3 regions of the Massilia timonae genome follow, and region 3 is predicted to be linked to each of the others. Evidence: predicted binding sites of a transcription regulator. Region 3 holds the regulator's gene; each other region holds the start of a gene.

Region 1 (4,727 bases), 820 kb from region 3:
CATGACGCTGTTGGCCTCTTGCCAGGCTTTCAGCAGGATGAAGGCCTTGGCCGGCTTGCCGGCGGCGACGCGTTCCTCGGGCGATTCGACGCCGTGGTCGAGCGCGTTACGCAGCATGTGCACCAGCGGATCGTACAGGCTGTCCACCACCACGCGGTCGACTTCGGTCTCGGCGCCTTCGATGGTCAGTTCGACGTCCTTGCCCAGGTCTTTCGCCAGCTCGCGCACGAGGCGCGGGAATTTCTGGAACAGGCGGCCCACCGGCTGCATGCGGGTCGCCAGCGTGGCGCGCTGCAGCTCGGCCGAGTAGCGCGAGGCGCGCTCCAGCGTTTCGGTGAGCGTGGCGATCAGCACGGCAGCCTGGCCTTCGAACTTGAACTGCTGCAGGCGTTCCAGCAGCACGGCGGCCTGGTTAGCGGCCTGCACCGACTCGCCTGCCACTTCGAGCAGCGCGTCGAGCTTGACCGCGTCGATACGGATGCTTTCGTCCTTGGCCGGCGCGGCGGCGGCGGGCTTGGTGTCGGTGCGGCGCTCGACGCCGTCCCAATTCTTGGCGGGCGCTGCAGCAACAGGGGCGGCAACCGGGGCGGCGACGGCAACCGCGGCAGCAGCGGGGGCAACAGCCGGGGCGGCAGCGGGGACAGCGGGAGCAGCCGCGGATGCGGCGCTCGCGTCGATCGCGTTCGCGGCCGGGACCACGGCGTTGTACATGCTGGTCCAGTCCAGGCCATCCTCGCCGGAGGCAGCGGGCGCAACCGGGGTGGCCGGGGCAACCTCGGCCGCCACCGCGACGACCGGCGCCGGCGCAGCCGCGGGCGCCGGCGCGGCAGCCGCCGGGGCGCTGTCCTTGCCTTCGATCGCATCCATCAGGATGCGTTCGAGGTCGCCCGGCATCTGCGCCAGGCCTTCCGGCGGCGTGCCGTTGTTCAGGTCGCCCAGCTGGTCGGCCACGAAGCCCGACGCCTGCAGCGCCGCCTCGACCGCGAGCGGCGTCACCGGCGCGGCGCCGGTGCGCAGCGCGTCGAACAGGTTCTCGGTCAGGTGGCAGGCCGCGACCAGCGCGGGCAGGCCCATGAAGCCGGCGCCGCCCTTGATCGTGTGGAACGAGCGGAACACCGCGTTCAGCGTTTCCTTGTTATCGGGGTCGCGTTCGAGGCGCAGCAGGTGCTCTTCTACGTTTACCGCCAGATCCATCGCCTCGACGACGAAATCCTTCAGCATATCGTCCATTAGAATCCCAGATCGGCAAGAAGATCGTCAACACTATCCTGGTTCAGCGCCGCTTCGGGCACCGACGGGCCTTGCATCAGCGGCGCGGGAGCCGCTGGCTGTTCCTTCTTGGCCAGCTTTTCCTTGATGTCCGGAGGCGCATTGTCGCGCAGCAGCTGGGCCAGCTCGCTCTCGACGGTCTGCGTGATCTTGACCACTTTCTTGATCAGCTGGCCGGTGATGTCCTGGAAGTCCTGGGCCATCATGATCTCGAGCAGGCGCGCCCGTTCGGCTTCGGTCGCTTCGTTGACCAGCGCGGCGAACTGGCGCGAATCGCCGGCCAGGGCCTTGAATTCGTCCAGGCTCAGCTTGCCCTCGAACAGGTCGGCCCAGCGGGTCTCCATGTCCTTGGCCTGCTTTTGCAGCTGGTCTTGCGCGGGCATGCCCTCGTCCAGGGTGTTGAGCACCTTGTTGGCGGCCTGTTCGGTCAGCGTGGCGACGTATTCCAGGCGGTCCTGGGCGTCGACGATCTGCGACGACGCCTCGGTCAGCGCCTTGTCGTAGCCCAGCTCGCGCAGCGAGTCGTGCAGCAGGCGAACGATGCCGCCCAGGCGTTCGAACATGCCGTGTTCCTGGCCATCCTCGGCATGGGTGCCGGTGGCTGGCGCGGCGGCCGGCGCCACGGTGGCGACCGCGGCAGTGGCGGCCACGGCGGCGACAGCCGGCGCGGCGGTGGCGGACACCTGGTCGAACAAGGATTCCAGGTCGTCCTCGTCATTGCTGGCCGCGGCGGGGGCCGGCTCGGCCGCAGGACCGGGCGGTGCGCTGGTGCGCTGCGCCGCCACTTCCTCGAATAGTGCGTCGAAATCGTCAGCGGCGTCGGTCATAATCCCTGCTTCTCCATAATGTATAAATGTGCAATCAGCTCTGCAATCCGGGGGTTCTGCTGCATCCACCGGGCCGGTTCGGCCGTAAAAAGTGCGGTGGAGTAATTGAAGCGAGTGTAGCAGTGTGGTTGCCGTAGGTAAATCTCAGAGAAGACAATGCAACAAAATGGACAGGGAAACTTAATTCCGCGACAATTAAAACCGGGTGTTCCTGATGCTTTTCATAAGCATGGTGTTGTATTTTGTAATCGTAGGTCGGTTTTCCCGTCGCAGCGCAGCAGTGTTTGTTCATTTGATAGACCTCAACTGTTTGCGTCTCAGAAATCGCCATCCTGCACTGAGTCGTCAGAATGGGCGTGGCAAGGAGGAGGAAACATCATGTACCGAAAGATCCTGATCACCACCGACGGTTCGGCCGTGTCGCAGCACACCGCCTGCGCCGGCGTCAAATTCGCGCAGCAGATGGGCGCCGAGGTGCTGGCGCTGTTCGTCGCTCCCGAGTACCAGTACCCCGTCTACGTCGAGATCATCCCGCCCTCCTACCCCAGCGAAGAGGATTACATCGCCCAGATGCGGCGCATGGGCGAGGAATACATGGGCAAGATCACGCGCTCCTGCGCCGGCGCCAATCTCCGGTACCAATGCATGACGGCGTTTTCCGATTCGGCGGCGCTCAAGATCGTCGACGTCGCCGAGCAGGAAGGCTGCGACCTGATCTTCATGGGCTCGCACGGCCGCAGCGGCTGGAACCAGCTGCTGCTGGGCAGCGTCACCAACAAGGTGTTGTCGCATACGACCAAGCCGGTGCTGGTGCACCGCCTGATCGCCGAGCCGGCGGCTTCCTGACCCCGCCGTCCGCGCGCTCTTGTATTTACAGCTACAATAGTTTTTTTGCTGATCAGGGTAGGAAACCGCTTCAGGCTCGAGGAATCGATAATGGTAAGAATCGTCATCGCCGATGACCACACGATCATGCGCGAAGGCCTCAAGCGCATCCTGGACGGCGCCGAGGAAGTCGACATCGTGGGCGAAGCCACCAATGGCTTCGAAGTCTTGTCGCTGGTACGCCAGGGCGGTTTCGACCTGCTGCTGCTCGACCTGTCCATGCCCGGCCGCAGCGGCGTCGACCTGATCCGGCAGGTGCGCAGCGAAGCGCCCAAGTTGGCCATCCTGATCCTGACCATGCACGAAGAAGAGCAGTACGCGGTGCGCGCGATCCGGGCCGGCGCCCAGGGCTATCTCACCAAGGAAAGCGCCGGCACGCAGCTGGTGGGGGCGATCCGCAAGGTCGCCTCGGGACGGCCCTACATCAGTACCGAAGTGGCCGAACAGCTGGCGCTGAACATCATGGCGCCAAGCGAACAGTTGTTGCACAAGCAGTTGTCGGACCGCGAATTCGAGGTATTCTCGCTGCTGGTCAGCGGCAAGTCGATCACCGAGATCGCCAATGGCCTGCACCTGTCGGTGAAAACCGTCAGCACCCACAAGACCCGCATCATGCAGAAAATGGGCATGAGTTCGCTGTCCGAAATGGTGCAATATGCCGTCGCACACCGCCTGTTGTCGCCACTGAAGGCGTGACTCGCTGATTTCCTTTGACCGCCGCGCGTGGTTTTCGTGCGGCGCGCGCCTCTTTTCGCAGGCTGGCGCCGGCACCCGGACACACCCCATCTGTTTCTGTTGTGCCACCTTCCGTCATTCGGGCGGCGTTCCTGGTAGTAGGAGTATTCCTACAACCACACCATCTGTCCTACCTACATATTCAGGCAACGCTGATATTCGTGCCGGACTCGTGTTGGCATACTGAATTCAGCGTTTCGACTTGCTTGCGATCCAAGTCACGGCGTCAGCCATATAAAACCATGGCATGGCAGACGCGCTTTCCGCACGCTGCCGTGCCGCCGGGGTCGCGTGAAACCTGAGTTCCTTACCGGAGATGAGCATGCAGTCCCAGCCACCGTCAGATCAACGCAACGTTACCCAGCCTACCCTGCATTCCCCGATGGAAGCCGGACGCCAGCGCCAGGGTCGCCTCTGGTCCAACCTGAAAGAAGTGTGCGACCTGCTCCGTATTCCAGCCAGCGTCTCGGTGAGCTCCGAAGAATTACTGTTCCAGCACGTGCAGTTCAAGACGGGCCAGCGCGCGCACACGATCGGCCAGGCCTTCGACACCCTGTACATCGTCAATTCCGGCTTCCTCAAGACGGTGCTGATCGACGAATTCGGCAACGAACAGGTGCTGAGCTTCCCCATGAAGGGCGATATGCTCGGCGTCGACGGCATCCATACGCGCCACTACGCCTCCGAGGCCGTGGCGCTGTCCGACTGCGACCTGATCCTGCTGCCGTTCAAGAAACTGACCGCACTGGGTCGCGTCCACAGCGAACTCGAGAACATGATGTACGGCGTGATGAGCCGCGAACTGGTGCGCGAGCAGACCATGATCGGCATGCTCGGCGCCCTGTCGGCCGAGGCGCGCGTGGCCCGCTTCCTGGTCTCGCTGGCCGACCGCTTCGCCGCGATGGGTTATTCCAGCAAGCTGTTCAACCTGCGCATGACGCGCCACGAGATCGGCAGCTACCTCGGCCTCACGCTCGAGACCGTCAGCCGCACCTTGTCGGCCTTCAACGA
Region 2 (4,727 bases), 2.6 Mb from region 3:
GCCGCGCGCTATGAATCGATGGCCGCCATCGTCGCCGGCACCACCTTCGGCATGATGCTGGCCAACGTGCCGGCCGTGTACTTCGGCGAACGCATCGCGAACCGCGTGCCGCTCAAGCTCGTGCACGGCATCGCGGCGCTGATCTTCGCGGTGCTCGGCATCGCGACCCTGCTGGGGATGGGCGAAGGACTCGGCTTTTAGTCTTCCTGCATGACCCACACCGGCGCCGACCACAGCACGTTGCCGTCGTCCTGGGTTACCTTCGCATAATAGAAGTGCGCGCCAGGGCTCGGGGTGAAGGTGGTCTCGGCCTGGTCCGACATCTGGGTGACCGTGCCATTGCGGCCCGGGACGCCTTCCATGATCGCGACCGAGGCCGCCTTCCGGCCGGTTGAACTCGCAAAATTCGTCACCAGCGCGAGCGGTCCGCGATTGGTGAAGCGCTCGCCCATCATCCGTCCGTTCGCGGTCAGGACCAGTTGCGAATCCTTGTCCATCGTCGCGAATACGCGGCGCGCCTTGAGCGCTTCGACGAAGGTGGCGCGGCTCAGGGCCGCGCCGTTCGGCAGCAGCACGCCGGTGCGGTTGGTGAACGACGCGCCCCAGTTGGCGCAGTGGTTGTCCTGGTTGGTGCTGAAGGCCAGGCGGTAGCCCGCTTCCAGCAAGCGGTTGCAGGCGCCTTCGAAATTGCTGCGGCGGGTCTCGGTCTCGCTGACGTTGGTCGAGAACGCGGTGCTGTTCATCACCTCGCACAGCGCCATCGCTTCGCCGCCGTCCTCGGTATAGGCGAGCGGCACGCCATCGACCTGGAACTGGCCCGAGTGCGCCGGATGGTTGAACTGTCCCACCCAGCCGCGCTCGCGCATCAGGGTGTACAAGGCCGCGTAGTCGCCGCGCGGCGTCACCGTGTCGGCCATCGGCTCGCCTCTGGCATTGGTCTCCCAGCCCAGCAGCTCGTCGCTGTTGAAGATGTTGATATGGCCGCCGTTGTTGATGACGCCCCATTCCAGGCCGTACACCGCGAGGAAGTCCGGGTGCTTTTTCGAGAAGCTGGCGGCGCTTTCCAGGCCGGCGCGGTACAAGCCCTTGGCGGCGGCGGGGTCGGCGTCCGGCGCGCTGCCCTCCGAGCCGTCGTACATGTGGTTGTGTTCCGAGGCGACCAGGATGTCGAGGCCGCGCCCGCGCGCATAGGCGAAGGCGTGGTCCGGGCCGTGCGGCGACTTCAATGGCGATTGGGCGCCCTTGCACTCGGCGATGTCGGCGCCGCCGTCGCTGTGGTTGGTCTGGCTGTGCAGGTTGCCGAGATAGACCGTGTAGGGCAGCGCCCCGGGCGCCGGCACGGCGGCCGGCGCGAAGGCGCGCGCCAGCGGCGAGAATGCCGGCATCGCGGGCAGCGGCGGTGCGCCGACCGCGATCTCCCAATCCTGCTCGGCGTCTTCGTGCGCGTCGCCGCGCACCGACGCGCGCAGCCGGACGCGATAGATGCCGCTCGGCGCCGGCGCCAGTCCCAGGCGGCCGGACCATGGCACGGCAACCGTCATGGCCTCGCCCGTGAACGGCGCCGCGCCGCGCCAGCGCAGGGCGACGCGGCCGTCGGGTCGGACCAGTTCGACCCGCCAGTCGACGGTGGCCGCGCGCGCCAGGCCGGGATAGGCGAAACTCAGCGTGAAAGTCCGCGCCGCCGCGGCCTGGAACGGCGCGAGCAGGGTGGCTTCGAATTCCTGGTGTTCTGCGGGCGCGGCTTGCGCCAGGCCGCAGCACAGCGACAGGGCCAGAAACGGGGAGAGGAATGAGGTTTTCATGATGCAATTTTTGCAATTTCATGCCTCATTCATATTGACCAGCCTCCCATAAAAATTGTCATTTCGTCCATAGGTTTTGATGAATTTCAATCATGACAACTTGCAACGGACGAGATAGCCGTTTATGTTGGCAGCCTCATGATCGACAAGCTCGAACTCACCCACCTGCGCACGCTCGACGCCCTGAACCGCTTCGACACCATCTCGGCGGCGGCCGAGCACCTGGACGTCTCGCAGCAGGCGGTCAGCCTGCAACTGAAGAAGCTGCGCACCATCCTGGGCGACCCGCTGTTCGTGCGCACCGGTCAGGGCATGGCGCCGACGCCGTATGCGAAACTGATCGCGCCTCACATCGACCAGGTGCTGGCCGGGTTGAACGGCATTCCCCTGCCCTTCGAGGTCCGGCCCGAGCAGGCCGAGCGCACGCTGGTGATCTCGGGCACCGACTACACCCAGAAGGTGATCGTGGCCGACCTGGTGCGCACGCTGAGGGCCGAGGCGCCGAAAGTGAAGGTGGCGGTGGTCGACATCGAGGTCAGCGCCCTCACCCGCAAGCTGCACCAGGGAGAAATCGACCTGATCTTCACGGTGGATGGATACGTGGCGCCCGGGCTGGTGACGCAGCCCCTGTTCCTCGAGCAGTACCGCTGCGTCAGCGGCAACCGCGCGCTGGCCGAGGGCGGCGTCATGCCGCTCGAAGCGCTGATGGCGCACGACTTCATCGTCACCAATCCGGGCGCGGCCAGTTTCACGGGGTCGGCCGACGGCTGGCTCGCGCGCCAGGGATTGCAGCGGCGCGTGGTGGCGTCGGCGCCGTCCTTCTTCATGGCGCTGGAATACCTGAAGGGATCGGACCTGGTCGCGTTCATGCCATCGCGCCTGCTGCCCTGCGAGGGCGTATTCGAGATCGCGCTGCCCAAGTACCCGCCGGGCTACCAGGTCGTGGCCGCCTACCATCCGAACGCGCACAACGATCCCTTCATTGCCTGGGTGCTGGAGCGGGCCAAGGCCTGCCTTGTATCGGCTACAAGCCGCGCTTGATTGCGGCGGCGGGCGCGCATGCCTAAGCTGGCGCCTTTCAACGCAAGGAACCCGCATGAGCATCGAACGCATCAATCCCCCTGCCCTGTACGACGGCGCCCCGCATGGCCTGTCCCACGCGACCATCGACCATGACACCGGCCTGGTGTTCGTATCGGGCCAGGTCGACTGGGACCGTGAGTACAAGGTCAAGCACACCACCCTGGCCGAGCAGACCGAAGGCGCGGCGCGCAACCTGATCGCGGTCCTGGAGGCCGCCGGGTCCTCGGTCGAGCAGATCCTGCAGCTGCGCGTCTACGTGCGCGGCGAGATCGGCGAGCACCTCGAGACCGTGGCGCCGATCCTGGTGCGCCACCTCGGCCTGCCGCGCCCGGCCCTGACCGGCATCGGCGTGGCCTCGCTGGCGTCGCCCGACACCCTGGTCGAAATCGAAGCGGTCGCCAAACGCCGCGCGCAAAATGTTTAGTAAACTGGCTAAACAGATGGGCTGAAACACGGTAAAGATTGCTTGGAAACCAGTCTCCACATATAAGTTTCACTTGGGTATAGTGCAACTAAAAGGCGGCGCCCGTCGCTGCTGCCACGTGTGGAGACCTCATGACGGCCAGACTCAATTTCGGACAACTCTCGATCGCCGCCAGTGCGGCATTCCTGTTTAGTGCAACTCCTGTCCTGGCCGCCGCGCCGGGCAGCCCGGCCGAAGCCGTGGACGTCTTCATCGGCACCGGTGGCGACGGCCACACCTTCCCCGGCGCCAGCCGTCCCTTCGGCATGGTGCAGCTCAGCCCCGACACGCAGCACCGCCACTTCCGCCAGAGCTATCCCTGGGCCTCGGGCTACAACTACGCCGACAGCTCGATCCTCGGCTTTTCGCACACCCACTTCTCCGGCAGCGGCCACTCCGACCTGGGCGACGTGCTCCTGATGCCCTACAGCGGCGAGACCAAGCTGGAGCCGGGCTATCCGGAGCGTCCGTTCTCGGGCTACCGCTCGCGCTTCTCGCACGACCAGGAAAAGGCCGAGCCGGGCTACTACGCGGTGCGCCTGAAGGACCATGAAGTCGATGTCGAGCTGACCGCCAGCGAGCGCGTGGGCCTGCACCGTTATAAATTCAAGGCCGGCGAGCCGGCCAAGGTGCTGCTCGACCTGCGCACCAGCATCTACAACTACGACGAGAAGAACCTGTGGGCGCGCCTGCGCGTGCGGAGCAGCACCATAATCACGGGCATGCGCGAGACGCGCGGCTGGGCGCCCGGCCGCCAGGTGCACTTCGCGATCCAGTTCTCGCGCCCGATCGACACCCGCCAGCTCCTGAACCGCGAAGAATCGATTCCGTATCGCGGCTTCGCTCCGCCCGGCAAGACCCCGGCCGACAAGGCGCTGGTCGAAGGCAAGCAGCTGATGGCCGACTTCAACTTCGGCGTGCCGCAGGACGGCACGCTGCTGGTGAAGGTCGCGCTGTCGGCGGTGAGCGAAGACAATGCGATCGCCAACCTGGCCGAGATGCCGGGCTGGGACTTCGACCAGGAGCGCGAGCGCGCCGGCAAGGCCTGGAACGACGCGCTGGGCGCGGTGAAGGTCGAGGCAGAGGGCCCGATGCGCACCAAGTTCTACACCGCCCTGTACCACACCATGCTGGCGCCGTCGCTGTTCATGGACCTCGACGGCAGCTACCGCGGCCCGGACAACCAGGTGCACAAGGCGAAGAACTTCCGCTTCCACTCGACCTTCTCGCTGTGGGACACCTACCGCGCGCTGCACCCGCTGCTCACCATCGTCGCGCCCGAGCAGCGCAACGCCGACTTCGTGAACTCGCTGATCGCCTCGCAGCAGCACAGCCCCTACGGCATCCTGCCGGTATGGCAGTTCCACGGCCTGGAAACC
Region 3 (4,727 bases):
CCGAGTTCGACATGGTGTCGGACATGGGCAAGATCCGGCGCGCCGGTTTTACCGAAGCGGTGGAGCCCGGCGCGACGATCGTCAGCGCCATCGAGCGGCTGCGCGCCGCCCGCTGGCTGCCGTGATGCGGCAACTGGCGCCGGCTCGACTTTCGTATACCATGTCCGACCTCGTTTATCCGACCGCATGATGTTTCCACCAACCCTTACGCGCCCGCGCCGTCAGGCGGCGTTCCTGGTGCTGGCCTGCAGCGCCCAGTTCGCCTTCGCCGATGACGGCGATGTCATCAATCCCGACCGCCCCAACGTCGCCAACTCCAGCCAGGTGGTCGGCGATGGCCGCCTGCAGCTCGAGATCGGCGTCAACTGGGATCGCCAGCGCAACGACGACCTGCACCTGCGCACCTTGAGTACGCCTGCGCTGCTGCGTATCGGCCTGGGCGACACGACCGAGCTGCGCATCGAGACCGACGGCCGCAGCATCGAGCACGAGCTCGATCCGGCCACGCGCGCGCGCACCACGACGGCGGGCTGGAATGCCACGTCGATCGGATTCAAGTGGCACTTTGCCGAGGGAGAGGGCGTACATCCTGCGCTGGGGCTGATTGGCAGTGTAGCGCTGCCAAGCGGCAGCTCGGCGCTGCGGGTCAAGGGTGTGCTGCCGCAGCTGGTGCTGGCGGCCGAGTGGGATCTGCCGCAAGGCTGGTCATTGGCCGTGACGCCGGGCGCAGGGGCCGATGTCGACGATGACGGCGCGCGCTACCACTACGGCATCCTGGCGGCGTCGCTGGGCAAGAAATTCACTGAGCGCGTCCAGGGATTCCTTGAAGTGGCGGCGCCGCAGATCGCGTCCGCCTCGCATGGCGGCGACCGGATGCAGGTCGACGCCGGCGTGAGCTGGCGCCTGAACCAGAACTGCCAGGTCGATGCGATGGTGGTGCATGGGTTGAATCGACAGACGCCCGACCTGGGCCTGGCGTTCGGGCTGTCGGTGCGGCGCTAAGGTCGCCGCGACTTCACCAGCCAGCGCTGTGCCGACGGGATCAGTGCGCGCCCCGGTGCGCCGACGCGCACGAGACCACGCCAGCGACCAGCAACGCCAGGGCGGCGGTCTCGAACCCGCTCGGCCAGCGCGCCTCCCACAAGAAGCCGTACAGGGCCGCGAAGATGGTCTCGAACACGATCATCTGGCCCATCAGGCTCAGGGGCAGCGCGCGGCTGGCGTGGTTCCACAGGGCGTTGCCGACCACCGAGCACAGGATGGCGACCGCGGTGACCAGGGCGCCGAACTGCATCCAGGCCGGCAGCGTGTGCGCGCCCGGCGCCAGCACGAAGGCCGGCACCGCCAGCGCCAGGGCCATCAGCCCGGTCACCACGCCCACCAGCAGGTTCCATTCATGCGGCGAGATCCCGTCGATGCGCGCCAGCCAGCGGCTGTTGTGCACCGCGAAGAGGGTCCATGACACCAGCGCGCCGAAGGCGCATGCCAGGCCGGCGGCCGAGCCGGGGCCGGACGCCGACAGCGACTCCCAGCCGATGCAGGCCAGGCCGGCGCCGCTCAGCAGCAGCGACGGCAGCAGGCGGCGCAGCGGCACCGCGTGACGGTCGCGCGAACCGACCAGGGTGACCGCGATCGGCAGCAGCCCGATCACGATCGAGGCCATGGCCACGCCGCCCAACTGGACCGCGTTGGCGAGGAACAGGTAGTAGACGATGTTGCCGGTGAGGCTGAGCCAGATCAGGCTGCGCCAGGCCGGCCAGCCGAGATGGCGGCGCAGCCGTCCCCAGGCCGGGGCGATCAGGATGGCGGCGACCAGGCCATAGGCCAGGTAGCGCCCGGCCGAGAGCTGGATCGGCAGGAATCCGGGCGCCAGTTCCGGCGCCAGGAAGACCAGGCCCCAGAGCGCGCCGGCGGCGATGCCGGCGCCGATGCCGAGCAGGGTGGAGCGGGACAGCCCGCCCGCGCCAGTAGCGATGTACATGATGAATCTCCTTTGAAGAGATTCTCGGATCCGGACGTGGGATCGGTCTTGGCCGGGACTACCGCGATTTTGGCGGTTTCTCCTGACCCGCACGCCGGCAGGCGCCGGGCGTGGTGTCGAGTATCCGACGCATCGCCCGCGTCAGGCTGGCCTGGTCCGAAAAGCCGCAGGCGAGGGCGATGTCGGCCACGCTGCGCGCGCCGTGCGTCAACAGGCTGCGCGCGCAATCCAGGCGGCAGCGCAGCAGCCAGGCATGCGGCGTGCTGTCCAGCTCTTCGCGAAACAGCGCGTGGAGGCGGCTGACGCTCAGGTTGGCGGCGCGCGCCATCGACTCGGTGCTCCAGGCCAGGCCGGGCGCGGCCTCGATGCGCGCCAGCAGGGCAGCCAGGCGCGAGGTGGCGCGCGGCGCGTCCAGGCTCAGGGTGTCGAGCAGCAGCGGCACCCAGCCCTGCACCAGCGAGCGGGGCGGAGTGGACTCGCGTGCCATCAGTCCCATGAACTCGACCAGCTTGCGCGCCGCGGGGCCGAGCGTGACGAAGGGCCGTTCCAGCAGGCGCTGCCACGGGCCACTGCCGAAGGCGGCGCCGTCGACGTCGACGATCAGGGAGCCGTTGGCGCCCGGGCTCGACTGCGCATGCCAGGCGCCGGGCGCCACCAGCGCGCCATGCAGGGGATCGAGCCGGCCGCGCCGCTCTTCGATGTCGAGCACGACTTCACCGTGCACCGGCAGCACCAGCTGGGCGAATTCATGGCGGTCGCCCCAGTGCACGCAGTCATAGCTGCGCAGGTGCAGGTCGCACGCGGGCTGGGGCGTCATGGGCTCACGCCATCGGGCTGCAGGCGTCGGTGCCGGCCGCCAACGCCTTCAGCTTGACCGGATCCAGCAGGGTGACTTCGCGCTTGTCGACCTCGAGCCAGCCCTGCTTCTTGAAGCGCGACAGCAGGCGGCTGATGCTTTCGATGGTCAGGCCCAGGTAGTTGCCGATGTCTTCGCGCGACATGCGCAGCTGGAAGCGGTTGGCCGCATAGCCGCGGGCGGCGTAGCGCGCCGACAGGTTGACCAGGAACACGGCGAAGCGCTGCTCGGCGCGCATATTGCCGAGCAGGAGCATGACGTTCTGCTCGCGCGTGATTTCCTGGCTCATGATGCGGTGGAAGTGGCGCAGCAGCGTCGGCACCTCGCCGAACAGGTCTTCCAGGCGCGCGAACGGAATCTCGCATACTTCCGAGTCTTCCAGCGCCACCGCATCGCAATGGTGGGTGCCGCTGATCGCGTCCATGCCCAGCAGCTCGCCGGCCATCTGGAAGCCGGTGATCTGGGCTTCGCCGGCGGCATTCACCTGGTAGGTCTTGAAGTGGCCGAAGCGCACCGCGTACAGGTTGCGGAACGACTCGCCCACCCCGTACAGGCGCTCGTCGCGCTCCAGGCGGCGACGGCGGCCGATGATCTTGTCCAGGCGGTCGATCTCGGCGTCTTCCAGGCCCATCGGCAGGCACAGCTGGTGCATGCTGCATTGGGCGCAGGACTTGAGCGCGTGGATGTTCAGGGGCGGCTCGGCTTGCCGGGACAGGGGCTGGCTCATGAGGGATGGTCACTTTGTTCAGTACACCGCAAATTATAGACCCCTTGGCTGAGCATTCCGGCCGGCAAGCTCGAAATTTGCACCAAATTGGGAAGTTTTCATGAACTTTTGTTGCGAACCGGTCGGCATGTGTTCAAAAACCACTCAACAATGATAAAAATGATATGGCCAATCGTGCGAGGCCGATGTCGTGATCTACTTGGCGCCATCGATACGGGGGAGTTTGCATGCTTGGTCTTACAGCCCTGGAACTAGCGCGCATCCAGTTCGCCTTCACGATTTCCTTCCACATCATCTTCCCCGCGATCACGATCGGCATGGCCAGCTACCTGGCCGTGCTCGAGGCGTGCTGGCTCAAGACCAGGCGCCAGGTCTACGTCGACCTGTACCACTTCTGGCTCAAGATCTTCGCCGTCGCCTTCGGCATGGGGGTGGTGTCGGGCATCGTGATGGCCTACCAGATCGGCACCAACTGGAGCTACCTGTCCGAATTCGCCGGCAGCGTCATGGGCCCGCTGCTCACCTACGAGGTGCTGACCGCCTTCTTCCTGGAGGCCGGCTTCCTGGGCGTGATGCTGTTCGGCTGGAACCGGGTGGGGCCGCAGCTGCACTTCCTCGCCACCTGCATGGTGGCCATCGGCACTCTGATCTCGTCGACCTGGATCCTGGGCGCCAACAGCTGGATGCAGACGCCGCAGGGCTATGCCATCGAGGGCGGGCGCATGATCCCGGTCGACTGGCTGGCCATCATCTTCAATCCCTCGTTCCCCTACCGCCTGATGCACATGGTGGTGGCGGCCTACCTGGCCACCGCCCTGATCGTCGGCGCCTCGGCCGCCTGGCACCTGCTGCGCGGACGCGACAACAAGAACGTGCGCAAGATGCTGTCGATGGCGATGTGGATGATCCTGCTGGTGGCGCCGATCCAGGCCGTGATCGGCGACTTCCATGGCCTCAATACGCTGAAGCACCAGCCGGCCAAGCTGGCGGCGATGGAGGGGCACTGGGAGAATACGCCGGGCGAGGCGGTGCCGCTGATCCTGTTCGGCATTCCCGACATGGAGCGCGAAGAAACCCGCTATGCGGTCGAGATTCCCTACCTGGGCAGCATCATCCTCACCCATACGCTGAGCGGCCAGTTCCCGGGACTGAAGGAGTTCCCG

Evidence for each region. The regulator FNR, encoded in region 3, switches genes on or off when oxygen is low (the NO sensors DNR and NnrR bind a similar motif). The targets are predictions, from matches to a motif close to TTGATNNNNATCAA.
Region 1: the regulator FNR is predicted to act here: its motif matches at 2,389-2,402, upstream of LO55_RS13415 (universal stress protein).
Region 2: the regulator FNR is predicted to act here: its motif matches at 1,879-1,892, upstream of LO55_RS05710 (CehA/McbA family metallohydrolase).

The regions. Positions count from the first base shown of each region.
Region 1 covers NZ_JRYB01000001.1:3,123,378-3,128,104, reverse strand. Annotated here, with positions in the region: gene LO55_RS13425 (chemotaxis protein CheA) at 1-1,230, opposite strand, end outside; gene LO55_RS13420 (protein phosphatase CheZ) at 1,230-2,096, opposite strand; gene LO55_RS13415 (universal stress protein) at 2,475-2,942, shown strand; gene LO55_RS13410 (response regulator) at 3,033-3,677, shown strand; gene LO55_RS13405 (Crp/Fnr family transcriptional regulator) at 4,099-4,727, shown strand, end outside.
Region 2 covers NZ_JRYB01000001.1:1,297,934-1,302,660, forward strand. Annotated here, with positions in the region: gene LO55_RS05705 (TMEM165/GDT1 family protein) at 1-201, shown strand, start outside; gene LO55_RS05710 (CehA/McbA family metallohydrolase) at 198-1,802, opposite strand; gene LO55_RS05715 (LysR family transcriptional regulator) at 1,941-2,843, shown strand; gene LO55_RS05720 (RidA family protein) at 2,899-3,309, shown strand; gene LO55_RS05725 (GH92 family glycosyl hydrolase) at 3,441-4,727, shown strand, end outside.
Region 3 covers NZ_JRYB01000001.1:3,942,303-3,947,029, forward strand. Annotated here, with positions in the region: gene LO55_RS16865 (SDR family oxidoreductase) at 1-125, shown strand, start outside; gene LO55_RS16870 (transporter) at 187-1,002, shown strand; gene LO55_RS16875 (DMT family transporter) at 1,043-1,981, opposite strand; gene LO55_RS16880 (AraC family transcriptional regulator) at 2,040-2,798, opposite strand; gene fnr (fumarate/nitrate reduction transcriptional regulator Fnr) at 2,803-3,564, opposite strand; gene LO55_RS16890 (cytochrome ubiquinol oxidase subunit I) at 3,792-4,727, shown strand, end outside.